DNA from 2 places in the Neobacillus sp. MER 74 genome. Region 2 is predicted to be linked to the other one. Evidence: riboswitches for the same ligand, from Rfam matches in the RefSeq annotation. Region 2 holds a riboswitch; the other holds the start of a gene.
The links. Region 2 has a riboswitch for FMN ahead of M3610_RS05150 (ECF transporter S component). Riboswitches for the same ligand answer to the same signal wherever they lie in the genome.
Positions count from the first base shown of each region.

Region 1: linked by a shared signal. The riboswitch ahead of ribE (riboflavin synthase) and the one ahead of M3610_RS05150 (ECF transporter S component) in region 2 are both predicted to bind FMN.

Region 1 is NZ_JAMAUV010000009.1:109,937-123,055, reverse strand. Features, by position in the region: gene ribH (6,7-dimethyl-8-ribityllumazine synthase) at 6-476, opposite strand; partial or broken gene ribB (3,4-dihydroxy-2-butanone-4-phosphate synthase) at 533-1,153, opposite strand; gene ribE (riboflavin synthase) at 1,178-1,837, opposite strand; FMN riboswitch at 1,989-2,137, opposite strand; gene M3610_RS16430 (GyrI-like domain-containing protein) at 2,265-2,735, opposite strand; gene M3610_RS16425 (hypothetical protein) at 2,991-3,194, shown strand; gene M3610_RS16420 (YwbE family protein) at 3,187-3,384, shown strand; gene M3610_RS16415 (cold-shock protein) at 3,808-4,008, opposite strand; gene M3610_RS16410 (Cof-type HAD-IIB family hydrolase) at 4,135-4,884, opposite strand; gene M3610_RS16405 (spore germination protein) at 5,091-5,357, shown strand; gene M3610_RS16400 (spore germination protein) at 5,378-5,620, shown strand; gene M3610_RS16395 (Hsp20/alpha crystallin family protein) at 5,633-6,040, shown strand; gene M3610_RS16390 (iron-sulfur cluster assembly accessory protein) at 6,283-6,585, opposite strand; gene qoxA (cytochrome aa3 quinol oxidase subunit II) at 6,957-7,943, shown strand; gene qoxB (cytochrome aa3 quinol oxidase subunit I) at 7,933-9,909, shown strand; gene qoxC (cytochrome aa3 quinol oxidase subunit III) at 9,899-10,504, shown strand; gene qoxD (cytochrome aa3 quinol oxidase subunit IV) at 10,505-10,798, shown strand; gene pssA (CDP-diacylglycerol--serine O-phosphatidyltransferase) at 10,861-11,571, opposite strand; gene M3610_RS16360 (phosphatase PAP2 family protein) at 11,591-12,262, opposite strand; gene M3610_RS16355 (TerC family protein) at 12,421-13,119, opposite strand, start outside.
Region 2 is NZ_JAMAUV010000002.1:159,117-177,346, reverse strand. Features, by position in the region: gene ccsB (c-type cytochrome biogenesis protein CcsB) at 1-88, shown strand, start outside; gene M3610_RS05175 (response regulator transcription factor) at 263-979, shown strand; gene M3610_RS05170 (ATP-binding protein) at 976-2,763, shown strand; gene sigX (RNA polymerase sigma factor SigX) at 2,996-3,547, shown strand; gene M3610_RS05160 (hypothetical protein) at 3,522-4,697, shown strand; gene M3610_RS05155 (peptidoglycan DD-metalloendopeptidase family protein) at 4,869-5,615, shown strand; FMN riboswitch at 5,726-5,859, shown strand; gene M3610_RS05150 (ECF transporter S component) at 6,027-6,611, shown strand; gene M3610_RS05145 (ferredoxin) at 6,723-6,971, opposite strand; gene M3610_RS05140 (YpbB family protein) at 7,228-8,265, shown strand; gene M3610_RS05135 (RecQ family ATP-dependent DNA helicase) at 8,265-9,779, shown strand; gene M3610_RS05130 (CPBP family intramembrane glutamic endopeptidase) at 9,776-10,381, shown strand; gene M3610_RS05125 (LysM peptidoglycan-binding domain-containing protein) at 10,378-11,004, shown strand; gene M3610_RS05120 (YpbF family protein) at 11,095-11,550, shown strand; gene M3610_RS05115 (manganese catalase family protein) at 11,623-12,192, opposite strand; gene M3610_RS05110 (spore coat protein CotJB) at 12,237-12,497, opposite strand; gene M3610_RS05105 (spore coat associated protein CotJA) at 12,494-12,724, opposite strand; gene M3610_RS05100 (CBS domain-containing protein) at 12,867-13,502, shown strand; gene M3610_RS05095 (hypothetical protein) at 13,558-13,926, shown strand; gene M3610_RS05090 (metallophosphoesterase) at 13,949-14,731, shown strand; gene M3610_RS05085 (genetic competence negative regulator) at 14,807-15,388, shown strand; gene M3610_RS05080 (Glu/Leu/Phe/Val family dehydrogenase) at 15,609-16,886, shown strand; gene M3610_RS05075 (YpdA family putative bacillithiol disulfide reductase) at 17,004-17,984, shown strand; gene M3610_RS05070 (asparaginase) at 17,984-18,230, shown strand, end outside.

The DNA.
Region 1 (13,119 bases), on a different contig from region 2:
ACAAGTTATTGCTCAATACTTCTGCATAAATTTGCCATTTCAATTGCAGCCGTTGCTGCATCCCAACCTTTATTTCCTGCCTTTGTACCAGCTCGTTCAATGGCTTGTTCGATTGAATCCGTTGTTAACACTCCAAAAATAACAGGAATGCCACTTTTCAAATTGATCGCAGAAACACCCTTTGCTACTTCATTACAAACATAGTCAAAATGTGGAGTTGAACCGCGAATGACAGTTCCAAGTGTAATAACTGCATCGTATTTATTACTATTGGCCATTTTTTGAGCGATTAATGAAATCTCAAATGCCCCCGGAACCCACGCAAGGTCCACATCTGACTCGCTAACTCCATGTCTTTTAAGTGCATCCTGTGCACCGCTTAATAATTTACTAGTAATAAATTCATTGAAACGTCCAACAACTATTCCAATTTTTAACCCAGAACCAACTAAATTTCCTTCAAAAATATTTCCCATGTGTATGCCTCCATCAATTGTTTTGTGTAGTTGAGCTTTAGAGCGGTAATCTATGCTTCCCGCTTAACCATTCGTTCATTTTTCATTCTATATTCAACTAGATCTTTAATCGTAATCATTTTAAGGTTCATTCTCTCTGCAATTTTGAAAAGATCAGGAACGCGGGCCATCGTTCCATCCTCATTCATAATTTCACAAATAACCCCTGCAGGCTTCGCACCGCATAATTTGGCAAGATCAACAGCTGCTTCTGTATGCCCATTTCTATTCAGAACTCCACCTTGTTTAGCAACGAGTGGAAAAATATGTCCTGGTCTTAAGAAATCACCGGCTTCTGATTCGGGGTCAACCATACTCAAAACTGTTGCGGATCTTTCAAAAGCAGAAATGCCAGTGGTAGAGAATTTATGATCGATACTGACAGTAAAGGCAGTTCGTTTCGGATCTGTGTTGTTGGTAACCATTGGATGTAAGTCAAGCTTATTAGCTAAATCCTCGTCAATAGGCACACAAATTAGGCCTCGACCGTGAGTGGCCATAAGATTTATGACCTCAGGTGTAGCTTTTTCAGCAAGGGAAATAAAGTCCCCTTCATTTTCCCTGTCCTCGTCATCACAGACAATGATAACCTTACCTTCCTTTAGGTCCGATAATGCTTCATCAATTGTATTAAACACAGTTACCTCCCCTTTCAATTTTATTTAAAAAAATCCATGCTCTTCTAAAAAATTAGCGGTTATCCCCTTGCTGCTTTTTTGCGGAGGTTGATTAGAAAAATTAGTTATAAAATGACCAACATATTTTCCTATCATATCGCATTCTAAGTTTACAATATCCCCTGAACCCTTCTGTCCAAGAATCGATTCTGACAATGTATGCGGGATAATGGATAATGTAAAACTATTCTCCGAAACAGCAAATACGGTTAAGCTTGTCCCATCCACCGCTATCGACCCTCTTAAGATTACATATCGCAATAATTCCTCTTCGGCTTCAATCTCATAGTAAATCGCATTTTCAAGTGATTGTTTACTTTTTATTACACCTGTTCCGTCAATATGTCCTGAAACGAAATGACCGCCAAACCTTCCACCCGCTGCCATAGCCCGCTCAAGATTTACTTTGGACCCTCGTTTTACCATACTTAAACTGCTAGCTCTGACCGTTTCCGGCATCACATCTACTGTGAACAGTTTACCCGTAAAGGATGTAACCGTCAGACAAACCCCATTAACCGCAATACTGTCCCCAAGATGGACATCGTTTAGTATTTTATTCGCTTCTATGTTCAATACAAACGACTCGCCAGTCCGCTGGATGTTTGCGACTACGCCAATTTCTTCAATAATTCCAGTAAACATATTGTCCAAACTCCTTACTATGTTTCCCTTTGATTCTGCCCAAAAAATTAAAAAAGACCCTAAAGACAGTTTGTCATCAGGGTCTTGAAAAAAAGACAATAGAAAATAAAGGCTTAAAAATAGGTACACTTCACCCTATTGTTAATCCTGTCTTTTCCTTCTCCCATCCAGACTTTAACTGTCGGCCCTGGAGTTTCACCAGATCCACCGCTTAACATATTAATGTTAACCGGGTCACGGACTAAGAAGCATAGCTTCATCACCGCCGGTTAGGAATTTCACCTGACCCCGAAGGAAATTATTTAAATATATACTTATATGTTATGACATTTCATTCTAATAGTAAAGCTATTAGCTTAACTATATTGCACTAAAAACACAATTAATAACCAGAACTTAGCTTACCGTCATAATTTTACCAACTTATTTATTGTTTATAAGTCTTTACAGGTAAATAAATATCAAAATGTAATTCACCAGTCTCATTTTGATGTTTATGCTCTTCTTTATACACTTCCAAACTTAGGGCATTGTGATCATGTTCATATCCATATTCTTCCATCCAGGCATAGATTTGTTTATATGTACTTTCCACTGTTTCATGACTTCCTTGATGTGTAGCAAATACATAATTTTTACTTGGAATCGTAAAACCAACCATACCATCTGGGATTTCCTCAATTTTTTCAACTGGAGTTGTAACATAATAAGTAAATTCTGTTTCTCTGCTGTGAAAAGGTGCGATCAAAACAGGGTCTTTGGTTTGATATGATACTTCTTCTAGCCGATCTATCATCTTTTTAAATAGACCTGGGAGTGTACTGATTTGTGAATAAGTTCCGTTCCATGAAATTCCAACAACCTTCATTTCTTCTTTTTCTATTACTTGGATACTCATGCTAATCCCCCTTTTGAATTATCATATTAATATAATTCTCACCGTCACTCTTAAACTCCTGCAAAAATAATTCGACTAAATTCATTCCAAATCGTCCACACATGTATAGGTATTAAAATTAACGGACGTTATTCCAAAAATGAGAAATAACGTCCAAATTTTTTTAACTATCTTTTTTTAAATGATGTCGTAAATTTTATTATTTGGATGAAAATAGCATATAATGGACTTAGCACATTAATAGGAGGATTTTTTATGAGTAATGAAAATCAAACAAATCCACAGGAAGAACCCAAGAAGAAAATAAGTCTACAAGAAGCGATGAAACAACAACTGCAAAATAAGAAGAACAAATCTGCCGGAGGAACTTCAAGTTCAAACAACTCGATGGCAACTAAAAAGCTGCAAAGCCAGCAGACGAAAAAAGTAAGTAATTCACGGAGAAAAATGGGTGTCTAGTGGGCAAAATCGAGTAGATATTTTCCCAGGTGCATTCGTCAAAATAGTCCTAAAAGCGGATCAACGAAGTGGGAAACTAACAGAGGGGACCGTCAAGGATATATTAACCAAGTCCAGTTTTCATCCTCATGGCATAAAAGTCAGGCTTACGGATGGACAAGTTGGCAGAGTTAAGGAAATAAATAATTAGTTTAGAAAGTTAACCCCCCTTTGCGTACTATTGCAGAGGGGGTTTTACTAGTTGATTTCTTTAACCGTGTAGATTCTTTTTAACATGTCATGGTAAATGAAGTGACCTTTCATATACCGTGTGAACGGCTTTTTCCTCTTCATGGTAAATGGAACTCACTTTCATTTACCGTGTCAACGTTTTTTTCTTCTTCATGGTAAATGGAGCTCACTTTCATTTACCGTGTCAACGGTTTTTTCCTTTTCATGGTAAATGGAACTCACTTTCATTTACCGTGTCAACGGTTTTTTCCTCTTCATGGTAAATGGAGTGCCCTTTCATTTACCTTTCGTATTATATTCTCTTCTTAACGGTAAATGGAGCACATCGCAATATTATAAAAAAACAGACCCAAAAGGCTTGGGTCTGTTTATTGGCGGGTCATTATGATTTACGGACGTTTACTGCTTGTGGTCCACGTTGGCCACTTTCAATTTCAAACGTTACCTCTTGACCTTCGTCTAATGTTTTGTATCCTTCGCCTTGAATAGCAGAAAAGTGAACAAATACATCTTCTCCACCTTCACGCTCAATGAATCCAAAACCTTTTTCACTGTTAAACCATTTTACTTTACCTGATTCCATTCTTTGTAGCCTCCTAGCATGTAACTATTACATGTAAATTGCAAATTGATTGCATAATTATTTTTACCCATTTCCTTTTTACCTATACCATAACAATTTTAAAAATTTTAATTGGATATAAAATCTTTATAAAACCCATTTGTGGATTGCTTTTGCAACTCCGTCTTCCTCATTTGTGGTAGTTACCCAATCCGCAGCTTCTTTCACAAGATCTTGTGCATTTCCCATTGCAACTCCCATGCCAGCTGCCTTGATCATCGCCAAATCATTAAGACTATCACCTACGGCCATTACATTTTTCATATCCAATCCCAGCCTGTTACAAACAATCTCCAGACCCTTCGCTTTATTAATACCGGCCGAATTCACTTCAATATTTTTCAACGTAGAATTACTAAGTTCAAATTCACCTTTTGCCTGTAATTCTTTCATGATTATCTCTCTGGTTTCATCATCATCGATATTAAAGCCAAATTTCATCCATTCTAAAGTATGCAAGTCCTCCGGCATTTCATTATGCCAATTGCGTTCCGTGCTAATCGCCCAAAACTTAGTCTTATGTTGCAGCGATAACCTCCACATCCACTCAACAAGTTCAGACTTTACCAAGTTCCTCTCTACTAATTGACGTTGATCATCCCATATTTCACTACCATTAACGGTGACTAAATAAGAATCAAGCTCCAATGAATCAGCATGCTCTCTGCTCGTCAAAAGTGAACGGCCTGTACTAAGAACCACATAGATTCCTTTTTCCTTAGCAGCTTTGATGGCTTCACGATTTGCTTCCGATACCTGTCCTTTATTATTTAAAAGCGTACCATCCATATCGAGTGCAACTAGTTTGACTTCAATGTCATTATTAAAATTATCCATATGTATATCAAGCTCCCTTCCATACTTTTCCTATAATAAGATAACATCATTTCTAAAAACTAATCAAACATTAAGTTTACATAATATAGTTATAATAAATACTCTGACAAGTATCTTGCAATTTTCTTATAATCCTTTAATAAGTAACCTATAGGCGCTCTATTGCATATAGTACCCATAAGCCAAGAATAGAAAGGTGTTTAATGATGCCATCGGTTGTTATCAATTTATATTATCTAAAAATAAACAGTATTTCGGGCAATGGCTCCATAACTATAGGGGAAGCATCTCATAACAGTCCCACAGCCAATAGTAAATTACAAGGAATTAATGCTTCATATGGAGATACTTCACCAACTGAGGCAATGATGGAAAACCTGTTAAATGATCCAGACGTTAATGATCAAACCTCTATTGGAACTACTGATTCTACTAATGTCAATACACCAATTCAACCTGTACCACCAATCTAAAATTATAGGAGTTATCTGATATGCCATATCAAATAAATATTTTAAATTTCAAGATAAATGGAGCCACCCAAAACGGGAATGTTGATATCGGTCCTACTGTGCATAACAGCCATACTGCAAATAGTAAATTTGTTGGAGCAAATTTCACTTTAGGTGATTTATCACCAGCTACTTCTTTAATGTACTCAGGCAATATAGATACAGATATTAGTGATCAGGATCAAATAGCTAACCCATCTATGCCTATAGCTAATCAAATTTAAAGGAGCAGCAATATGGATATAGAAAAAATGAGAAAATGGCTAGAGATTACTAACGAGTATAGAGAGAGCAATTTTTGGTCTAGCGTACTAAAGCAAAAACAACCAGATGAATTTTTTAGAGAAGTATCGCTAAATCCAAAATTTGACTTATACCAAAATGATTATTATAACTTTATTATTTTTGAAATACCTGGGGTAAATCCAGAAGATGTTTCGCTTAGCTTAATTTCAAATAATCATTTAAAAATTAATGGCAGAATAAAACCTGTTCTACCATTAGAAATGGAAATGAAGAGAGAACGCGAATATGGTGATTTTGAACGAGTAATTGACCTACCTGAACCAACACAGGCTCATTTAATACATTCACAAATTAATAATGGACTACTTCATTTATCTTACCCTCGAAATAAGAACTGACTAAAGTGTTTATCTCCTATATCATAAAGACTTATTGCAAAAGATTTCCCTTCTATGATTGTAGAAGGGTAAACTTGTTTTGTGATTAAATCATATGCACACTCCTTTTATTAGTATGAAATTACTTACGATTGTTCATGGTAATGGGATTATATGAAATAATTACTAATTATTTCAAGTTTTAAGAAAATAACAATAATAAAAAAACGCCTGTCAAAAACAAGCGTTTTAATGTGGTGCTATTAATGATGGTGATGGACGCCCATGGTTGGGTTAGTAATCAGCCACTCATCTTTCGGGAATTGGAAATATTGAATCCAAATACTATTTAGGTTTGAGTCATTTTTATCAATAATGAAATCAATTTCTTTATCGCTTGTGACGACAACATCATTTTCTGTTGGTGTATCAAGCTTTAAATCATAATGGGCATGGTCACCATGAATACTTGTGACATGCACACGAAAAAGTTTTCCTTGTGCTTCTTCTTGTTCTAACATTTTTTTCAAAGCTTTTGCTGCATTACGATTCACTTTTACCTTCATTTTTGGCTCTCCTCATCTATGTATTCCTACGTATTATCCCACTTTTTTGCAAAAATAGACAATGATTAGTTTTGAACTAAAAATACTTAATTTACCAGGTAAAAATTTACATACATTCTTTTCCTCGATAGGAATTTTAAAACCTTAACAAATTTGTCACAAATTAATCGAAAAACGTGTATAAACATCACAGCATTATTGTTAATATAGGTTTTAGAAAAGACTAACGGACTAATTACTATTAAATAATAACTAATTTAAATTAGGCTTAATCAGTGCATGGAAGCAAAAAAAGAAGTAATTCAGTCTTGTTTGTGAAAGGTTTCACGATTATAATCGTAAAAGTGAACATTTGGAAGGGAGAAAAATTCATGTTTAAAAAAAGCTACTTAATTCCACTGTTAGCTTTAGTACCAACTATGCTTTTAAGCGGATGTACGAATATGGTCGTCTTTGATCCAAAAGGACCTGCCGCACGTGACATTCTAGATTTAATTAACTGGTCACTTATTTTTATGTTGCTAGTGGTTGTCGTTGTTTTTGGTTTATTTGGATATATTATCTGGAAATATCGGGCTAAGCCTGAAAATGCAGATTACGAACCACCTGAAGAACATGGCAGCACAAAATTAGAAATAATTTGGACTGTCATTCCTATTCTTATTGTTATTGCTTTAACGATTCCTACTGTTAATACAATCTATAAGTTAGAAAAAGTACCTGCTGGATATGAAAATAAAAAACCAATTACCATTAATGTGACTTCTGCCGATTGGAAGTGGATTTTTAGCTACCCTGAACAAGGGATTGAAACTGTGAACTACGTGAATATTCCTGCTGGCACGCCTGTGCAGTTTAAGTTAACTTCTGCAGGTACAATGCAGTCATTCTGGGTTCCTGCTTTAGGCGGTCAAAAGTATACCATGAACAAGATGGAGACAGAGCTGTACCTTACAGCTGACAAGCCTGGTGAATTTTTAGGAAGAAATACAAACTTTAATGGTAAGGGCTATGCTGAAATGGAATTTACGGTTGAAGCAAAATCCCCCCAAGCCTTTGAAAAATGGGTAAAAGAAGTTAAAGAAACTGCTCCTAAGTTAACAGAAAAGAAATACAATCAACTTCTTAAGCCTACACACTTAGGACGTGAAACATTTATTGGAACACATCTTGCCTGGGTAAACCATGCGGATATGAATTCTAAAACTTATACAAATCCTGAATTGTACGAAGTACATGGCGTAAAAGGAAAGATTTTCAAAGAAAAAGAAACAAATAGTCATTCTATGGACATGGAAGGTATGGAAAGCATGGACAAGAGTGAGAAATCAGATGGAGGTGAGCACAATGAACATTAATTGGCATGACTTTTTTATTGTTGGCAACCCATTAATACTAGGTTCCCAGATTGCTATTCTCTTAACAATGATCGGAATTGTGGCTGGAGTTACCTATTTAAAAAAATGGAAATGGCTCTGGAGAGAATGGTTAACAACCGTTGATCATAAACGAATTGGGATTATGTATATCCTCTCTGGTGTATTAATGTTTTTCCGTGGCGGTGTTGACGGCCTCTTAATGAAGGCTCAAACCTCACGTCCAGAAATGAAATTTTTAGATGCACAACATTACAATGAAATTTTCACTACACACGGTGTCATTATGATTTTGTTTGCAGCAATGCCATTATTAATTGGCTTAATGAACGTAGTAATCCCACTGCAAATCGGTGCTCGTGACGTCGCATTCCCACAACTTAACGCGTTAAGCTTCTGGCTGTTCTTTAGTGGTGCGATGCTGTTTAATATTTCGTTTGTTGTCGGTGGTTCTCCAGATGCTGGTTGGACTGCATACTTCCCTCTTGCAGGTAAAGAATTTACTCCTGGAATCGGGAATAACTATTATGCGATTGCCCTGCAAATTGCTGGGATTGGTACCCTGATGACGGGTATAAATTTTATTGTTACTATCTTAAAAATGAGAACAAAAGGCATGACACTGATGAGAATGCCAATGTTTACTTGGACTTCATTCATTGCTTCGGTGATTATTGTTGCTTCATTCCCAATTTTCACGGTTGCACTTGCATTAATGACGTTTGACCGGATCTTTGGAACCCATTTCTTCACCTTAGCGGGTGGCGGTATGGATATGATGTGGGCTAACCTTTTCTGGTTATGGGGTCACCCTGAGGTATATATCGTTGTCCTACCCGCATTTGGAATGTTTTCTGAAGTTATTTCAACATTTTCAAGAAAAATGCTTTTTGGTTATAAATCTATGGTTTTCTCGATTGTTGGTATTGCGTTTTTAAGTATGCTCGTTTGGGTCCACCACTTCTTTACAATGGGAGCTGGACCAGGAGTTAACTCCGTTTTCTCCATTACGACGATGATGATTGCTATTCCAACGGGTGTCAAAATGTTTAACTGGTTATTCACGATGAGAAAAGGTCGAATTGAGTTTTCCACTGCGATGCTTTGGGCACTTGCATTCATTCCATGCTTTATCATCGGTGGTGTAACTGGCGTTATGCTCGCAATGGGCGCGGCCGATTACCAATACCACAACACCCTATTCCTTGTCGCTCACTTCCATTATGTGTTAATTCCTGGTGTTGTGTTTGCGGTATTTGCTGGACTTTATTACTGGTGGCCAAAAATGTTCGGCCATATGCTCAATGAGAAAATTGGTAAAATACATTTTTGGTTCTTTACCATTGGATTTAACTTAACGTTTATGCCAATGTTCTTCCTAGGATTAGATGGTGCGGTGCGTCGTTCGTACACTTATTCTGCTGAATCTGGCTATGCACCATTATTCCTATTATCTACTATTGGTGCAGTTATCTTAGCAATCGGCTTTGGCGCACTTTGCTATAACATTTATTGGAGTGCACGCTATGCAGACCGTAATATTTCAAACGATCCATGGGATGCAAGAACGCTAGAGTGGGCAACTGCTTCACCGCCTCCATTCTATAATTTTGCGAAATTGCCTGAAGTGAAATCTGTTGATAGCTTCTGGTATATGAAAAAGAATAACGAAGGATTGACGTTGAAAGACGAAGAAATTGAAGAAATCCATATGCCAAGTAATTCCGGCTTACCAATCTATATGGGCGTAATCTTTGGCATTGCTGGTTTCTTCCTAGTCTTTGAATGGAAAATTGCGGCTCTTGTAGCCACTGTTGGAATACTTATTGGGTTAATCATTCGTTCATTCGATTACAACGATGGTTTCCATGTTCATGTTGACGAAATAAAGGAAACGGAAAAAGCATGGCGTAACGTCGATAAAGGGGGGAACAGCCATGTCAGCTAATGTAAACACTGCCTTACCACTCGAATATCAAACAGAACAGAACCGAATGAATATTCTCGGTTTCTGGATTTTCCTAGGAGCGGAGATTATTCTCTTTGGGACTCTCTTTGCCGTATTTTCTGTCCTTAGTGCGAGATATGCTGGAGGTCCAACTCCAAAGGACCTTTTTGAAATAAAAGATGTTATGGTCGAAACGATCCTTTTATTAACTAGTAGTTTTACTTGCGGTCTTGCCATTTATGAGATGCGCCGTCATAACCGGAATGGATTATTGTTATGGTTTATCATTACCCTTCTCCTTGGTGCTGGGTTCGTGTTCATGGAGATCACAGAATTTATCCATTATGTTCATGAAGGAGCTACCATGCAAACAAGTGCTTTCCTTTCCAGCTTCTTTGTATTACTTGGAACACACGGACTGCACGTGAGTATGGGTATTGGCTGGGCGACTATGGTTATTATCCAAATACTAAAACGAGGGTTAACACCTGTTACTGCTCGTAAAACTTTTATCATCGGTCTATATTGGCACTTTTTAGATGTTGTCTGGATTTTCATTTTCACATTTGTGTATTTAGCAAGGATGGTGGCATAAATGGCTAAAAATACAAAAGGATTTCCACTTACACATGTGTTAGGTTTTATTATGTCATTAGTACTAACCTTCGCCGCACTTGGTGTAGCACTGAAAACTAATCTTCCTTTTAAAACAATACTCTGGATTATCGGCTCTTTAGCTGTAATCCAGGCTGCCCTTCAGCTATATATGTTCATGCATATGAACGAAGGAGAAGACGGCAAATCCCAAATCATCAACGTCGCTTACGGATTCTTCATCGCCTTCGTAACCGTTGCTGGTTCAATCTGGGTTATGTCTTTCGGAATGTAAATAAAAAGGTGTCAGGCACCGTGTGAATTCTTCACATGGTACCTGACACCCTTTTTTTGTTCTTATTTGTTTATTCCACCATTACTTTTTCTCTTTCTCCTTACTAATTGGAAAATGATAAAAGCTATGTACAGCGGGATTGCCACATAGATGAAATACGGAAAGCGATGCTGCTCTTTTTTGAAGACGAGGTATATCGCATACCCTAGGAAAAGTGTGACGATAATTCCGTATTTGGGTAATGGGACATCTTTCAAGCTTGGAATTTTTATCGTGCTCACCATTAAATAACAGATGATAAAAAAGGCAATGGGCAAAATGAACTCTGGCATTTTACCTTGGAATAAGGTAAGCAGTGTTAGTAATCCTCCCCCAGCAGTGATGGGAACACCGGTAAAATAATGATTTGAAGATTTAACAGCATTAATATTAAACCGGGCTAATCGGTAGGCTCCGAATAAAGGAAATAATCCTGAAATGGCCATCCCTGCCACACCAAACTCTGAGAAATAGGAATAATAAGCCATCATTGCCGGTGCAACACCAAAAGTTACCACATCTGCTAACGAATCTAACTCTTTCCCCAACTCACTATCCACTCGTAACATTCGTGCAATCCTGCCATCCATACTGTCGAGCATCATCCCTATTAATATTAAAATGGCAGCATTTTTGTAATCCCCCTGGGCGGAATACATAATGGATAAATATCCGAAAAACAAATTAGAAATGGTAAATAAATTAGGAATACTGTTTCTGATAATATGTATCACTCCATACTAGATAGGAAATTTAGGCAATATTCTTTTCACGTCGTTGTCTTTTATTATAACGCTGAACCTGATAATACTGGAAAAATATAATAGCTGTTGTAATCCAAAAGGCGCTTGCAAAATATCCACCTATGATATCACTGGGATAATGGACACCTAAATAGATTCGACTGATGCCAATGGCTATAATCATCACCATGCTTACAAAGATTAGTGCCCATCTACCTAACGAACTTGTAATATGCCGCCATAATAAGAAGGTAATAATTCCATAGACCGTAAAAGCATTCATTGCATGACCGCTTGGGAAACTATAACCTTCAATTTCAATTAAGCGATGGAACTCAGGGCGTACGCGTTGAAAAAAATTCTTTAAAATTCCATTTAATATCGCTGAACCCACAATGGCCGCTACAAATAAGATTAATTCTAAGCGATGATGGAGCACTTTATAGAGAAAAAGTAAAAGAAAAAGGCTAAGAACAATGACAAAGGGAGCCGAACCAATAAACGTAAAGAATTTCATTACAGATGTAAGAAATGGTGTTTCCATTCCTTGAACAGCATCGATTATAGTTCGATCAAAATGAATGATTTTTTGGTCACTTATTAATAAGGATATCAAACTAAAGCCAATAATGGAAACAACACTCAGGCTAAAGGCGATTATAAGATATGTTTTTAATTTCATCAATACAAACCTCTCTAGAAAATTGGATTTTTGATTATACTTTATAGGTTGCTCATTGTTTCAACTTCTACAACTTTTAACCTTACAATGGTATGTAAAAAAGACATAAGAAAGGCAAATTTGGTTGAGGCTGCCTTTCTTATGAGGGTGAAAAGTAATTATAGTGTCTTGGGTTCTTCTCGCACTGGTTCTACGCTTTTATCTTTTGAGAAAAACCAGCCGGCTGCGGCGATACCTACTAATACAACATAAAAGGTTACTTTCCAAACTGTTGAATGCGCAAAATCTTCACTTAAAATCGCTAACATAGGATGTGATAACGTGTAGACGGCAAGCTTCACTCCAACCCAGCCCACAATTGTAAAAGCAGCAATTTCTAAACCTGGTCTTTTTTCCAATAAATTCACAAACTGATTCGCTGCAAAGCGCATAATAATTAAACCAATTACCCCTCCAGCAAAGATTACTAAAAATTTACCACCATCCAGACCACCGATATTTGGAAGCGGTGTGTTTGGCAGGGCAACGGCCATTGCGACAGCAGCAAGGATCGAATCAACGGCAAACGCAATGTCGGCCACTTCAACTTTTAATACAGTCACCCAAAAGTTGCTCTTTTTTGCCCCTGCCCTCTCCTCTTTATCTTCCTCCTTCCCTTTAATGACCACCTTGCGGAAAATATGATTACCTGCCATGAACAGCAAATATAGAGCTCCAATGGCTTGAACTTGCCACACATCCACAAGAAACGAAATCACAAATAAGGAAGCAAAGCGGAACACAAAGGCACCTGCCAAACCGTAAAATAATGCCTTCTTACGTTTATCTTCAGGTAATTGTTTCACCATAATCGCGAG
Region 2 (18,230 bases):
GCTAGCTGTTATTGGTTTTGTCATAATTATGTTTAACCTGGTTGCAGTAAATCTTGTTATTGCTGGACTCCATTCCTATGCAGGTTAAATTGCTTTAAAGCTAAATTTTATAGCCTTCACTTTTATTAAAGTGAGGGCCTTTTTAAAACTCAAATGTTTATAGTTTGTCAAAATATTGACACAACTTTTCAGGTGAATTAGCAGGAAATTATAGCATAAAACAATAGTGTTTTGTAAAATAAACTCCATGGGGGGATTATTAATGGATAAAGACGTGAAAATTTTAGTGGTAGATGATGAAGAAAGAATTCGTCGCTTATTAAAAATGTACTTAGAGCGAGAAGATTATATAATTGATGAAGCGGAAGACGGGAATGAGGCATTAGAGAAAGCATTTGCTAATGATTATGATGCCATTCTCCTCGACCTAATGATGCCTGGTAAGGATGGAATTGAAGTTTGTCGTGAATTAAGAGAAAAAAAGGCAACGCCAGTAATCATGCTGACAGCAAAAGGGGAAGAAATCAATCGAGTTCAAGGATTCGAAGTGGGAACAGACGATTATATTGTTAAACCATTCAGTCCCCGGGAAGTTGTCTTAAGGGTTAAAGCGTTGTTAAGAAGATCATCACAAACTAGTTACCTGCAAACGGAAACAACAACTAAAGACGTCATTGTATTTCCGCACTTAACAATTGATAATGATGCACACAGAGTATCAGCTAATGGTAAAGATGTTAGTTTAACTCCAAAAGAATATGAATTACTTTATTTCTTATCGAAAGCGCCTGATAAGGTTTTTGACCGGGAACAATTACTTAAAGAAGTCTGGCATTACGAGTTTTTCGGAGATCTGCGAACAGTAGATACACATGTAAAGCGTCTCCGTGAAAAATTAAATAAAGTTTCCGAGCCGGCTGCTAGAATGATCGTTACAGTTTGGGGTGTAGGCTATAAATTTGAGGTTATTAATGAATGACCTTTTTAAGAAGTGTTGTAGGAAAGCTATGGTTAACGATTCTTTTATTAGTTTCAGTTGTGCTTTTCATCTTAACAATCATGCTTCTCGAATTTTTCCAAAACTACAATACTCTTGGGATGAAAGAGGATTTAACCAATACAGCCGAGAAGATTGCTAACGTTTTAGAAGGCCATACTAATGGGGAATTATCACTTGGATTAGAGATATCCTGGGAAATTATCGATAAAGTAAATAATGTTGTCATCATCAAAAATGATAATGAAATCTACTACTCTCCAAACACAGAAAAGACGAAAAGATTATCATTGACAGATATTAAGAATGACCCAAATTTATCACAGGTCTTTCAAAGAGACATTAATGTAGAAAAGGTTTCCACACTTACGTTCAATGAAAATGATGATGATGGAAAGGGAACAAAGTTTACGATTATCGGTGTACCTTTGCATCTTCCTGGCGAAAAGCATAGTGCTGTATTTATTTATCAATCAATGGAAGTCATGCAGGAAACAACTCATGAAACAACAAAATTTATTCTACTTGTGGCTGGCGTTGCAATTATTCTTACAACGATTTTTGCATTCTTTTTATCTACAAGAATTGCTGCTCCGTTAAGAAAGATGAGGGAAGCAGCATTTGAAGTGGCTAGAGGGAAGTTTGATACCAAAGTTCCAATCCTCACTCACGATGAAATTGGTGAATTAGCAACTGCGTTTAATCAAATGGGCAGACAATTGAAATTCAATATGAGTGCACTCAGCCAAGAAAAAGAACAGCTATCAAGTATCTTAAGTAGTATGGCAGATGGAGTTATTACTTTTAATCGGGATGGTACAATCTTAATTACTAATCCCCCGGCTGACCGTTTTCTACAATATTGGTATTATGAAATGGGTGTATTTAGTGCTGATTCTGAGGCTATCCCAACGGAGGTAATGGATCTATTTCAACAAGCAGTAGATACTGAGTCTGAACAAATTGGTGAGATTTCGTTTCAAGGCAGGCATTGGGTCATCTTAGTAAGCCCCTTATATAGTAACCGTTTTATCCGCGGTGCTGTTGCTGTTTTAAGGGATATGACAGAGGAACGGCAGCTAGATAAGATGAGACAAGATTTTATTGCAAATGTTTCACATGAACTTAGAACACCTATATCGATGTTACAAGGGTATAGTGAGGCGATTGTAGATGATATTGCTGAATCCCAGGAAGAGAAAAAGGAAATGGCAAAGGTTATCTACGATGAATCATTGCGGATGGGCCGGCTTGTAAATGAGTTGCTGGATCTGGCGCGAATGGAAGCGGGTCATCTTCAACTAACAATGGAAGAAATTGATATTTCTTCATTTATTAATCGTATAATCCATAAGTTTCAGGGTTTAGCTAAAGATAATGAAATTCGATTGTATGTGGAGATTGAAAATGGAATCACCTCTATTTCTTTTGATCCTGATCGAATCGAACAGGTACTCACAAATTTAATTGATAATGCAATCAGACATACACCTAAAGGTGGATCAGTTAAATTAAGTGTCGGATCTGAAGAAAAGGGAATCATGATTGGAGTAAAGGATTCTGGCTCTGGTATTCCTGAAGAAGACTTGCCGTTCGTTTTTGAGCGCTTTTATAAAGCTGATAAGGCACGAACTAGAGGAAGAGCAGGAACAGGCCTTGGACTAGCCATAGCAAAAAATATTATTGATGCACATCATGGTCATATCTCGGTTCAAAGTAAACTCGGACAAGGGACGACATTTTCCTTTTTAGTACCTCGAAAATAGTAAAATGAACAAGTTTTTTGCCGACTGTTCTTGATTCACGGGGAACATTTAAGAAAAAAATATTGTTCAATCAAAAACTCATCCATAAAAATAGGATGAGTTTTTTTGTCATATCTTTAGGAAATCTATTCCAAATAATACCTTTCATTTTGTCACAAAAAAGTCTATATTTATAAGGTGAAACTTTTTATACATATAAATCGACTAATATTATGAACGGGGAGGGGAATGGATGGACTCCGTTTTCGATGAACTTTATCAAAAATACCATCACGACGTTTTTCAATTTCTATTTTATATGGTTAGAAACAAAGAACAAGCAGAGGATCTTGTCCAAGAGGTTTATATAAGGGTATTTAAATCCTATCGACGTTTTGAAGGGAAAAGCAGTGAGAAAACATGGCTTTTTTCGATTGCGAGAAATGTAGCTATAGACTTTTTCCGAAAACAAAAAGGATGGAAAGGAAGATTACTGGAAAAATTCGATTGGTCAACTGATCAACTGAAAGACGGATATCCGATTCCAGAAGAAATTGCAGTACAAAGGGAAGAAATCAGATGGGTATATAATTGCCTCGAATATTGCACACTGGATCAAAGAGCTGTAATAATTCTACGGTATATACAAGATTTATCTATTTCTGAAACAGCCCAGGCACTAGGATGGACTGAAAGTAAGGTGAAAACTACACAACACCGTTCGTTAAAGGTATTGAAGAAGCATATGGAACTTTCTTATGAAAAGGAGGGATTAACTAGTGAAAAAGTCAGAGTGGAGCGATAAGCAGCTCGAAGAATTATTAAGGCAGATGCCTAAAATACAAGATGATCGCAATCCTCGTGACATTTACGAAAATCTTCCGATAAGAAAAAAGAAACCAAAACAATGGCTGGTACCTGGTCTTGCTACTGTTGCTGCCTTGCTCATCTTTTTTATCTTAATTCCTAAATTAATGGTCGGGCCACAATATTCAGAGGATCACGCTGGTCAAGAAAAATCATCTGTAGAGCGAGACATACAAAAGGCAGATGAAAATTCAACCATTGCATTGAAAAAGGAGGATGCAAGTCCAAAAGCAAGGACATTTTCAGGAGCGGATAAAACTCAAACTTCGAAAACGGCTATTTATGATGAAGAAGTGGGTGATGGAAAAGTATTAACCTACTGGATTCCTGACCCGCAAATACAAATCCTTGTACCCGTTTCAACAATAATTAATGATTCAAATGAGAAAACATGGCTGGAGTTATTTAATGAAAATATGGTGAATTTAAAGGAGCAGGAATGGGGATTAAGTGAATTCTATCCTCTTAGTGCTTCATTGAAACTTGATGAAAAAAATAATGCTATCTTAGTCGATGTTCCATCAAACCATCAGTATGGACAAGGATCAGCGACAGAAACAAATTTCATTAATGTTCTGAAAAAAGATATCTCCTCCAATAGTGATGTTAAAAAGATAAGATTTTCAACCAATGGAGAACCTGGTATTGAATTGGGGAATTATGGTCATCAAGACGAAGTGAGTGTACAGCAACAAAAGAATCATGCCTACTTCTTTTATTATTCTGAGGGTAATGATATACCCTTCTTAGTCCCATCTATAGAAAAATATGAAGATATTAAGAAGGCTGTTGAGGAAATGAAAAAGGATCAGCCCGCACTAGGATTAAAGAGTTCACTTTTACCTGCACTTCCGATAAATGAGGTGTCTATTAAAGAGAAAACGTTAATTGTATCAATGGAGGATAATACGAGCCTTCAAGATGATCAATCAACAATCAACGCTTATGAGTCACTGTTATTAACAGCAAAAGAATTCGGATTAGAAAAAGTCTTTATTACGAACCCTCCAACAAAAAATCTTGGTCCATTTGACCTGTCAAAAGAGAACAAAGTACCGCTGGCTCCGAATCAACGGACATTACAATAATTTACTTAATCAACCGTTAAAGGTTGATTTTTTAATGAATATTATTTATCATTTCTCCAAATTATAACAAGTATGCCTAATCACTCCACCGATAAGGATTATGTTCTAAAGGTGAAAAATACTACATATTGTGTGGAGGAGGAAAAGAAATAAGGAGAGTGACTAAAGAAAATGCGAGATTACATAAAAAGGGTTATTATAGCCCTAATTATGGCGCTATGTGTCAGTTTGTTATTTTTAGGAGGAAAACATTCCGAAGCTAGTATGCAGGTTGATAAAGAGATTAAGGATGGATGGATATGGCCTGCAGATGGTATAGTTTCTGATACATATGGAACAAGGATGGGTAAGCATAAGGGAATTGATATCGCTGGAAAATTAAATACACCTGTACTAGCAGTTGCTGACGGACAGGTGGTGAAATCTTATTACTCTAATACATATGGAAACGTAGTGTTTATTAAACACCCAAGTCATTTAGTAACTGTCTATGCACATTTAAACAAGAGAAACGTGTTACAAGGACAAAAGATTAAGCAAGGTACAGTAATAGGAAAAATGGGGGAAACTGGACAAGCTACAGGGATACATCTCCATTTTGAAACGCATCAGCAAGAATGGAGATATGATAAGAAGTTTGCATTGGATCCAGAAAAGATATTAGGAAAAGCTGACACCGGGGAAACAGTACGCGGAGGGATTGCCGCAAGCAATGGCGTTGTATTAGAAGCGAGCTCACATATTAAATTCAATCATGAGGATAAAATCAAGGTGACAAACCAGCAATATATCGTCAAACAAGGTGATACATTGTATTCGATTTCGAGGGAAAAAAACATCTCGGTGACCCGGATTAAAGAGTTAAACCACCTTTCCACCGACTTGATCAAACCTAAACAAATATTGAATATACATTAATTTCACGCAGCAAGACCCGCAGACTATTTTCTGCGGGTCTTGTTACGTGAAACCTTTTACTTAACAAAAGATAAGTTCTGCAGTATAATTGAAATTGTAATTTAATATCGATCTATCTTCGGGGCAGGGTGAAATTCCCGATCGGCGGTATTTGAGTAAAACTCATAAGCCCGCGAGCCGTTTTATGGCAGGATTTGGTGAGATTCCAAAGCCGACAGTATAGTCTGGATGGGAGAAGATGGAGGTTCTGCAGACGTTCAAAAAATTTTATATTAATGAACGTTTATTAAGCGTGCCTTTGTAAACTCCCTTAAGCAAATTATTGCTGAGGGAGTTTTTATTTACATTGGTCTCGTCTGTTGCTGAACCTCTCTTCCTTAACGCGATGGATCAAAAAAAGGAGAGAGGAAGATGAAGAAAATGCAGAAAAAGAGGAAAATGAACGTTAGGGCTTATGTGTCAATAGGAATGCTGAGTAGTATTGCTTTTCTGTTAATGCTCATACAATTTCCGTTGCCGCTATTCCCAAATTTCTTGTTTGTCGATTTCAGTGACATTCCAGCATTAATTGCCACATTGATTTTTGGACCGATTGCAGGAATTTTAGTTGAGTTTTTTAAAAATGTCCTTAATTATATTCAGACAGGTAGTCAAACAGGAATCCCGGTGGGGCAGATAGCCAATTTCGTTGCGGGAATTGTTTTTATCCTGCCGACCTATTTTGTATATAATAGACTTAAGACTAGAAAAGGTATGACGCTAGCATTAATTTTTGGTACGGCAATCATGGCAGTTATGATGAGTATTTTAAACTACTTGGTAATTTTACCTGCATATACCGTTCTAATGGGCTTTCCAGATATGAGGAATTTAGTATTGCCAGCAATCTTACCATTTAACCTTTTAAAAGGAGTCATGATGTCCATCATCTTCATGCTTCTGTTCATACGGATGCAAGCATGGATCAATAAATTTACTACTATTAAAAGCGCCTAAGTAGCTAAAGGACAGGGGGAATCATTCCTCCTGTTTTATTTTGTAAACAAAAATAAAGGCCCCTCACCTAAATAGGAGAGAGGCAGTAGCTTAAACGTATTATCCTAAATATTACTCAAATTTAGTTGGATTGCCATCAAAAGCTTCGTCAGCTACTTTAATGGAATCAGTAGGACAGCCTTCGAAAGCATCCATCATGTCATCGATTAATACATCAGGAATTTCAACAATTCCTTCATTATCATCAAGTGTTACGTATGCGATACCTTCATCATCGTAATCATAGATATCTGGTGCTGCCGCGCCGCAAGCTCCACATGCAATGCATGTTTCCTTATCAACAATTGTGTACTTTGCCATGAAAAAAACCTCCCAGTAAATTAAAAAAATAAGACTCATTTCCATTATTAATATGAAAACGGATAACTCATATCTATTGTAAAACTGTATCGTCAACTTTTCAATAGAAAAATGCCTTTATCACTTTAGTTTATCCAAGTGTTTTGCTAAATCTTCCACATTTTTGGGCATCAAGATCCTTTATTTCATGGTAGAATAAAGAGAGAAAATGGTGTTTTTGGTCGAATATGTGCGAAATAAGTGATGGGAGGTTCGTATGCTCCAAATTGAATCCATCATTCTTTATAGTATAAAACAATTAAATAAGGAACGGACCATTTATTCGGTGTATCACCTTCTTAATGGAAAAAAGTCATCGCAAACTATCCAAGATGCCCATTTATTTTCGTTGAAAAGTTTTTTTGGGATTTATGAGCAATTATCCAGAGAATCTTTTGAAGAAATTATTCAATCGATGAGTGAAAAAAAGTGGGTAAAAAATATCGGAGAACAACGATTTATAGTTACGCTTCTTGGAAAAGAGCTTCTAGAAAAAACTCAACTGCCGAAGTATATTCAAGGCTGGAACTATCATCAAATGACCTCCTTATTTTGGGAAAGATTGTCCCTATTAGTACAGGTGATATCCAATTTAATGTTCGGAGAAACAAGATATACTCCCATCCAAAAAAACAAAGAAGTTCATACTTGGTTAAAATCCGCTCTAAAAAGTATGAATCTGCCTAGGATGGAAATGGGGACAACTTTTTATTCAGAATTAGAAGATTGTCTTGACGCGGGAAACGGGTTTGACCCTGCCATCTTAGTAATTCGGTTAACAGGTTTTCAACAAATTGGCTTGACCCCTCTTCAAGCAGCCAAACAGTTAAATATAAATTTTCACGACTACCAAATTGGTTTTACAAATACACTTCATTATTTATTGCGAAAAATTGAGAAAGATGGTTATAAGTTTAAAATTTTGCCTTTTTTAATTAAAGGTCTAATGAAAAATGATGAATTAACGTTATCTACCAGGAAAACACAAAGATTATTAAATCAAGGATATACACTTGATATGATTGCAAATATAAGGCACTTAAAATTAAGTACAATAGAAGACCATCTGGTTGAATTAGCCTTAAATATGGAGAATTTCTCCATCGATACTTACGTAGATAAAGAATTACAAAATAAGATTTTAGAAATTTCACACCAAATAGCAACTAAACAGTTAAAGTTAATTCGAGAAAAGATTGTAACCGCAACATATTTTCAAATAAGACTAGTATTGGCGAAATATGGTGATAGATAATGGAACTAGAAAAAGTATTAATAGAACATTTTGGTTATCCAAGTTTTAAGACTGGACAAAAAGAGGTAATCACATCAATCTTGTCTGGCCATCATACATTGGCTATGCTCCCGACAGGAACAGGAAAATCATTGTGTTACCAACTGCCAGGTCTAATGTTAAAGGGGCAAATTTTAATAGTATCGCCACTCCTCTCATTGATGCAAGACCAAGTGGAACATTTAAAGAAATTTGGTGAAAAGAGAGTCATTGCGTTAAACTCCTTTCTTAGTGCAGATGAAAGGAAAAATGCACTTCATCAATTGAAACAGTATAAGTATATCTTCATCTCACCTGAAATGTTAATGATTCCTTTTATCCTTCGCAAACTACAAGAACTTACAATTTCATTGTTTGTAGTCGATGAAGCTCATTGTATTTCCCAATGGGGCTTTGACTTTCGGCCAGATTATTCAAAACTAGGTGAAATTAGAAAAAAGTTTGGCGATCCACTCACACTTGCGCTGACTGCAACTGCTACCAAAAAAGTAAGAGAGGACATCATTCGTTCACTTGATTTGGATGAAATTAAAAAAATAGAGTCCACAATTGACAGGCCAAATATAGGTTTTTATGTTAAAGAATTATTAGAATTCCGCGAAAAGCAAGGGGTTGTCTGTGAGCTTGTTGCCAATTTGCAAAAGCCTGGGATTATTTATTTTTCAAGTAAAAAAATGGCTGAACAAATGGCTTCCTTGTTATCAGATAAAGGAATCTGCCGAGCGATGGCCTATCATAGCGGTTTGGACCAATCCACTAGAATACTGATTCAACAGCAGTTTGTGTACGGACAATTAGATGTTATATGTGCCACAAGTGCCTTTGGCATGGGAATAAATAAGGACAATATCCGGTTTGTTATTCATTATCATATGCCGATGCAAATAGAATCGTATCTCCAAGAAATTGGAAGGGCTGGCCGAGATGGCAAACCTAGTATTGCCATCCTTTTATATACGCCTGGGGATGAACAACTGCCGATTCAACTTGCGGAGAGTGAATTACCATCTGAGCAGCAAATAGACTGGTTGTTTAATAAACTGGACGAGAAACGGATGTTAATAGATGGGAAGATGACTTTAGATATCAATTTAATGGATCTTGGCGGTTTCTCGGAAATTCAATGGCGGATTGTTGAGGACTTTGTAATAAATACTTCTCTTGAAACAATAAGTATTAAACAATTAAGAAACATCATTAAAGAGTTTGTTCTGGAAAGATTAACAATTAAAAAGAATAATATTTATCGAATGAAAAAATGGGCTGAATCTAGATTATGCAGACGTCAAAATATTTTACAATATTTTGATGAAACACTATTAAACAAGGTAAACAAATGCTGTGACATATGCGGACTTCAAATAATCGACTACCAAACAAGTCATTCTAGTGATTTACCTTTGGTGAGAAAAACGGAACAAAACTGGAAAGAATTACTTGCCAAAATTCTAATCAATAGTGAGTTGAGGGAATGAAAAAGAAGTATTTTGAATTAATAAATGGATTAACGGATAGAGATTTGCTTTTTCATCTGTATATGACACAAATCATTCTCTGTGTCATCTCGTTACTATTGGGGTTTATATTTTTTGACCATTTCTCCTATTTAGAAAATATAATTTTGGATGACTCTAACATTTTTATAATTGGGATTCCTGCGGGAGTAATCATTGTGATGTTAGATGTTCTTTTAATGAAATGGCTGCCTTCTTCCTTTTATGATGACGGGGGGTTAAATGAAAGAATCTTTAAAAATAGAAACTTTTTTCACATCATACTGATTGCTTTTTTTGTAGCGTTTAGTGAGGAATTATTGTTTAGAGGAATCATACAAACAAAAGTAGGATTGGTTTTTGCGAGCATTATTTTTGCAATTATTCACTATCGATATCTTTTTAATTGGTTTTTATTTGTAAATATTGTTATATTAAGCTTTTTGATTGGTGTAATATTTGAATGGACCAATAATTTAGCGGTTACAATTGTTATGCATTTTGTTATTGATTTTTTATTAGGTGTTTATATAAAATGTAAAAGTCCAACTAGAGAAGACCCACGGGGAGGAGTGCGGCTATGAATAGCGAAGAACCATACAGGGACCAGGCGGAACGTTTGAAACAACGTATAGAAAAAATTAATGAGAAAGTGGACGCCAAGGATGACTTGCCGCCTCGTGAGCATATCCATCGGAGAAAGAAGAAAAAAACAAAGTGGAAGCTAAAATACCCAGTCATCCGTTTATTAGTTTTGTTCTTTATTCTCCTGCCGATTATAATTTTTAGTGTAATTTCGTACCGTGATGGAGCTAAAAAAGTTAATGGAGTTCCAAATACCACCGAGGATTCTGTTGGATATGAAACCATTAATTTAGAAACGTCAAATGACGAAGAAGAAACAAAAGCCGAGGATTTTGATCAATCAAAGGAAACGAATCCTGCTAATAATGAAACAAAACAAACTAGCAACGAGGTAAAACATTCTGAAACTAAAAAACCCTTAAAAAAAACAACAGGAACTTCGACAGAATCACAAATAAAGTTTACTGTTACGCATACAGTTAAACGAAACGAAAATCTATATAGAATAGCCTTAAAGTACTACCAATCTCCCAAGGGGATGGACATCATTATGAAAGCCAATCATCTTCGGAGTAAACAAGTAAATGCAGGTCAGGTCTTGAAAATACCGATAAACAATTAGCCGATCCCTTAGTGATCGGTTTTTTCATGAAGAAATCATAATAGAAAGGACAAGTTCATATGTATATATATAGAAATGGAGGGTGATAAAATGGATTCTCCAATCCAATTACTTGAAAATACGGATCAAGCAACCAAACAAGCGCTTGAAAATGTGAGAAAAAGGAAAGAAAAGTTTGATCGGTTTAAAAAGCGGCATATCCTTTCAATCTGGGGAACAATTATATTGGCCGTAAGTTTTTTTGTCTATTTATATTTAACAGTTGCCAGCATTTATTCCTATTCCTTTGCTGCGATGTTTTCAGCTTTTGTTAATGATTCGAATAATTTAACACTATTAGTCTTTTGTGTGGGAATGTATGGAACCATGAACTTATTGAAAGAGAAAAAAGACAAAGCAGAAAAAGAATACCATGAATTACGCTGTGAAATTGTTGACCGAAGTAAAGATTACTGGAAAAAAGAAGAAGAATGGAAAAACCGCCATATTGTCTTTGAAATGATGAAAACAAAATATGACATTAATCTATACCATGAAAAAAAATAAGAAGCAGGACAAAACTGCTTCTTATTTCTTTTGAATCCAGCTCCAGCGCCTAGAGGAGCTTCCACTTTTTAGTTAAAATATTTTCTTTTTGCCTTGTTCGTCTTTTAATATTTCCACGGCTTCACGGAAGCGCTGTGAATGAATAATCTCTCGTTCTCTTAAGAACCGTAGACCATCATTTAAATCTGTATCATCACTCATATTAATAATCCATTGATAGGTAGCTCTGGCTTTTTCTTCTGCTGCAATGTCTTCGTAAAGATCTGCAATAGGATCCCCTTTTGTTTGGATAAATGCTGCTGTCCATGGCACTCCAGCAGCATTATGGTAAAACAAACCTTTGTCATGGTTTACATAGTGATCCTCAATCCCTGCCGCTTTTATTTGTTCTGGTGTTGCATCCTTTGTTAGCTTATAAACCATGGTGGCAATCATTTCAAGGTGTGCAAATTCCTCTGTTCCTATATCTGTCAGAAGTCCGATTACTTTGTCAGGAATGGAATATCTTTGGTTTAAATATCGTAGTGCTGCAGACAATTCCCCATCTGCACCGCCATATTGCTCAATTAAATATTTAGCCAATCTCGGATTACAAGTGCTGACACGAACAGGATATTGTAATTTCTTTTCGTAAATCCACATTTACACCAATCCCTCCTCAAAAAATAATACGGGCGCTTCGGATTTTAGACTTGCCATGGCCAAGGGGTATCGTCCCAATTCCATGGATAACTTGAGTAACTATTACCAAATTGCAAAAGAGGTCCAAATTGGCTTTCGAATGCTTTTTTAAGGCGTTTTCTTTCTTTTGCGTAATGATTGAATTGATTGATGGCTTCAAGATCATCATTATGAGTATCCAAATATAGGGTTAGTTCGACTAAGACAAAGTCAACAGCTTGTAGTTGTTCCATTAATTGATAGTACTCGGCAGGAACTTGTTTCATTGGGGTAATCCTCCTTTGCCAGGCTCCAGTGGACTAAACCATGGATCATAGAATGCTTTCCAGAGTGTACCGGCTCTAAGTGCCTCAAGTGGTGTAAATTGTTCCAGGTTTGGTGGTTGAAATCCCATATATAAATTTGGCGGGGTAGAGTATGCTTTTTCAAGAATCGGCGGACAAGGGTCAAAGGGACTCACATACGGATGAAAGGTTTTGAAATGTGTATTCATAATAGTCCTCCCTTTATTCAACATCAGTTAATAATATGAAATAATCCTTTTTCTATGACATAATCTTAAATGCAAAAGGGTTTTTTCCAAGCCTTATAGAAGTATACTAAATAATGCATGATTATATTTCGAGGTGATGGATTTGTTCGTAAAAAATATAATGATTCCAAAGCATGAATGTTTTACTGTCCAGGAAAATACTACACTTAAAGACGCTTTAGAAAGTTTGGAAAAATATCAGATTGATGGACTTCCGGTTTTAAGTGGAGATAAATACGTAGGAGTGGCGACAAGATACAACATTTATATGAGCTATTTTCAGTCTGATAAACAAAAGAATGAGTATTTATCCCAAACTTTTGTAAAAGATATTGCTACACATCATGATAAGTTTCTAGAAGGTGGAGAATTATTTGAGAAAACACTTCTTGATTTAAAGGATTTTCCTTTATTAGCAGTTGTTGATGCTAACAAAAACTTCCTTGGTGTAGTTACGCGCTCTGATGTCATTAGTTCTTTCGAAAGTGCATTTGGGGTGAATCGTCCAGGTGTACGGATTGCCTTTACATCAGTTGAAACCGAAGGACGAATCGCACGCCTGTCTGAAATTGCACATCAATTCCACGAGCATATTATTTCTCTGGTAACTTTCGATGAAACAGATAAACTTGTCCGGAGAATCGTTATGAAGATAGAGAAGAAAGACAATATCGATAAATTCACCAGGAGGCTGGAAGACCATGGCTTCAGAATATTGAGCATCCAAGAAGATGATTAACTAGCAGTAGGTAAGTTTTTAAATCCTTCTCATACATTGTATGGGAGGGGTTTTTATGTTCATTAAAGTGATTAAGTATTTTGTAATTTTTATATGTGGGTATATACTCATCAAATGGATTTCAATACCACAACCTTTTGCCTTATCTGATTTCTTTATAAGTCTTGTCGTAAATCCCTTAAAATTTTTTGCAGCCACGTTAGTTTTTTTTATCGGATTTCTCTTAACTGGGAGAGTCCTATCAGAACTTATCGTTGGCACAAAAATAGCTTGGCAAAAACGAAAAGTAATTGGTGTTGACCTTCTCATTGAGTATCTATATCTTCTGATTGTTTTTTGCCTTCTCTTTTATTTAGGTTTGGTGCAGACGATTGCATTTTTTAGTTTAAGTCTTTTTTATGGTATGATTTCCATTGAACGTTAGTTAAGAAATGGGGAAAAGAGAAATGGTTATAACATTAGTATTCTTGTTCATCCTGGGTGGTTGCCTTCTTATATATATGTTACGAGAAGCTTTTTTAAATAATATCATAGAACATGAATTCAGCTTTCCTGACTTTCCTAAATCACTTGGCAGCATTTCTATTTTTTTTATTTCCGATATACATAGGCGAACAATCTCTGATAAAGTGATAAATCCAGTTATGGGGAAAGCGGATATTGTTGTGATCGGTGGTGATTTAACTGAAAAAGGTGTATCTTTTGAAAAAGTAAAGGCAAACTTGAGGAAATTAAAACAAATTGGCCCAGTTTATTTTGTTTGGGGAAACAATGATTATGAAGTGGATTATCATAAATTGGATACCATTCTCCTAGAATTGGGTATTAAAGTATTAGCTAATACAGCAGTTACCTTTGAATCTGTTAAAGGAGAAAAATTTTGTTTACTAGGTGTAGATGATTTAAACCAAGAACGAGATCGCCTAGATTTGGCCTTATTAGATGCGGAAGAAAGTGGGTTTAAGATATTAGCCAGTCATTATCCTAATATTACAGATAAGATTCTTCCAGAGCATAAAATACGTTTGGTGTTAAGCGGACATACACACGGAGGGCAAATTCATATTTTAGGATATAGCCCCCATGAGCGGGGAAAAATAAAAAAGCTGGATAACACGGTCCAACTTATAAGTAATGGTTATGGTACCACTTCCATTCCACTCCGGTTAGGTGCACCGGCTGAATGTCACCTGATTACACTAAATGGGAATTCTGTAATCGAAGGATAAATATAGACAATTCACCAACAGACCCCTGGGGCATACACTGAAAACAAGAGTTATGTCACGGCAGGGGGCAAAATCATGCGCTTAGAACGCTTAACAGCCAATAAAATAAAGATTTTTCTAACCTCTGATGATTTATTTGACAGAGGACTCTCCAAAGAAGATATTTGGAAGGACTCCATTAAATGGAATCAGCTTTTCCATGATATGCTGGAAGAGGCAAGTGAGGAATTTGATGTTGATATTCAAGGTTCTGTTGCGGTAGAGGTGTTCTCCCTCCAAGCTCAAGGGATGATATTGATTATTACCGTTGATGATGTGATAGAAGATGATGAAATTTTGTATGATGGTTTTATCGAGATGCAAGTAAGAGTTGAAGGCTATGAGGACCTCTTGTATGAGTTTGATGAATTTGAAGATATTATCAGCCTTGCCAAAAGACTGTCCACTGTGAATATTTTCGGCGGGAGTCTCTATGTATGGAACAACCGCTACTATTTAATAATGGATAACTTAGAATCGGAAAAAAATATTAAAGCTGCCTGCGTTTTATCCGAATTTGGCAATGCATCTATACTTAGTCCATATGTTCTAGCTGAGTACGGTAAGCGAATAATCGAACAACAAGCGGTGGAAACCATTCTTCATTTTTTTAAGTAGAATTAATTGTTTTTATAGATAAAAAAAGGGCGCCACCGCCCTTAAATCGGAAAATGATATTGCGCAATAATATTTAGCCATTGCATATAAAAATGCCAATGGCAGCGTTTACATAATTGGACTTTTTTTATACTTTTCTTCTTGCATAAATGTATGAAAGGTGTATACTTGTGTCTGAAAGATGACAACATTCGTAGCATTTTTTTAGGGAGGATTACAAATGGTAGCCGAAAGAGAAAATGAAAAGACTAATCAAGAGGAAAAGCATGATGTGTTGAAATCGACACAAACAGTTATACATAAGGCCCTTGAAAAGTTAGGTTATCCTGAAGAGGTATACGAGCTCTTGAAAGAGCCATTACGTTTAATGACAGTTAAAATTCCAATTAGAATGGATGATGGTTCCATAAAAATCTTTACTGGTTACCGTGCACAACATAATGATGCAGTGGGGCCAACAAAGGGTGGGATTCGTTTCCATCCAGGTGTAACAGAAACGGAAGTGAAAGCCCTTTCAATTTGGATGAGCTTGAAATGTGGAATTGTTGACCTGCCGTACGGTGGTGGTAAAGGCGGTATCGTTTGTGACCCTCGAGATATGTCCTTTAGAGAGCTTGAGAGATTAAGCCGAGGTTACGTTAGAGCCATTAGTCAAATTGTAGGACCAACGAAAGATATTCCAGCACCAGACGTATTTACTAATTCTCAAATCATGGCATGGATGATGGATGAATATAGTCGAATAGATGAATTTAATTCACCTGGTTTTATTACAGGGAAGCCGCTTGTTCTAGGTGGGTCGCATGGGCGTGAATCAGCAACTGCAAAAGGTGTGACAATCTGTATCCAAGAGGCTGCAAAGAAGAAAGGTATCCGAATTGAGGATGCACGTGTTGTTATCCAAGGTTTTGGTAATGCGGGAAGCTTTTTAGCTAAATTTATGCATGATGCAGGAGCAAAAGTCATTGGGATTTCCGATGCTTATGGCGCCTTGCATGATCCAGATGGACTAGATATTGATTATCTATTAGATAGACGAGATAGCTTCGGAACTGTTACAAAATTATTTAATAACACAATAACTAATAAAGAATTGCTAGAACTTGAGTGCGATATTCTCGTACCAGCCGCAATAGAAAATCAAATTACTGAAGAAAATGCTCACAATATTCGTGCGAGCATCGTTGTTGAAGCAGCAAATGGTCCAACGACACTCGAAGCAACGGAGATTTTAACTGAACGTGGTATTCTCCTTGTACCAGATGTTTTAGCTTCAGCAGGCGGTGTAACGGTTTCTTATTTTGAGTGGGTTCAAAATAACCAAGGCTACTATTGGTCGGAAGAAGAAGTGGAAGAAAAGCTTGAAAAAGTAATGGTAAAATCCTTTAATAATATTTACGATACTGCCCAAACCCGTCGAGTAGATATGCGTTTATCTGCATATATGGTGGGGGTTAGAAAAATGGCAGAAGCGAGCCGCTTTAGAGGCTGGATATAATAACGAGCTGCTGCTAAATATAATACTTAACCATTGAAACATAGTTAAAAAACTCCTATCATAGACGATAGGAGTTTTTTTGTCATCCATGTGATTGTATTAAGGAGTGTACCTATGATGCAAATAGAAGATATCATAATTGTTGGTGGTGGACCCTGCGGATTGGCAGCAGCCATTGCCATTCAGGATAAAGGAAAAGAGCCATTAATCATTGAAAAAGGAAATGTGGTAAATTCCATTTATCACTATCCAACCCATCAAACATTTTTTAGCACGGCAGAAAAGTTAGAAATTGGGGAAGTGCCGTTTATTACTGAGAGTTATAAACCAAAAAGAAATCAAGCACTTGTCTATTATCGAGAAGTCGCTAAACGAAAACAGCTGCGTATAAACTCTTTCGAACAAGTGAATAAAGTTCTTAAAAAGGATGAAATGTTTCAAATCTTTACTAGTAAAAATACGTATTGTGCACGCCATGTAATCATCGCAACAGGTTATTATGATCATCCAAACTATATGAATGTTCCGGGCGAAAATTTACCAAAGGTATTCCACTATTTTAAAGAGGCCCATCCATATTTTGATAAGGATGTTTGTGTGGTCGGCGGAAAAAATTCAAGTGTGGATGCGGCCATAGAACTTGTAAAAGCAGGTGCGAGAGTGACCGTTTTATACCGTGGTGATAAATATTCACCAAGTATTAAGCCTTGGATTCTCCCTGAGTTTGAATCGTTAGTTCGAACAGGAACCATTTTAATGGAATTTAACGCCCGCGTTAAAGAAATAACAGAGAATCAAGTTATTTATACAAAAGACGCTGAAGATAATACAATACCCAATGATTTTGTATTTGCAATGACTGGATACCATCCAGACCACCAATTTTTAAAAAATATGGGTGTAAAAATTGATGAAGAATCTGGAAGGCCATTCTTTAGTCCGGATTCGATGGAGACAAATGTAGAGGGAATATATATTGCAGGTGTAATTGCTGCTGGAAATAATGCGAATGAAATATTTATTGAAAATGGCAGATTTCACGGAGAAGCAATCGCACGCTCAATTATCGAAAATGATGCAAAAAGGGTGGCTAAATAATGAAAAAGGTAGTTTTATTAACGACTGGTGGGACTATTGCAAGCAAGACAAATAAAGAATCGGGAAAATTGGCCTCAGGAGCGATAACTGGTGAAGAATTGGCAAGTATGTGTAATTTGCCAAAGGACATCGAAGTAGTTGTTGAATCAGTTTTTCAGAAGGCTAGTATTCATATTACCTTTGATGACTTATTACTATTGAAGAATAAGATTGAAGACTATTTTAAGGATGATTCGGTTTCAGGTG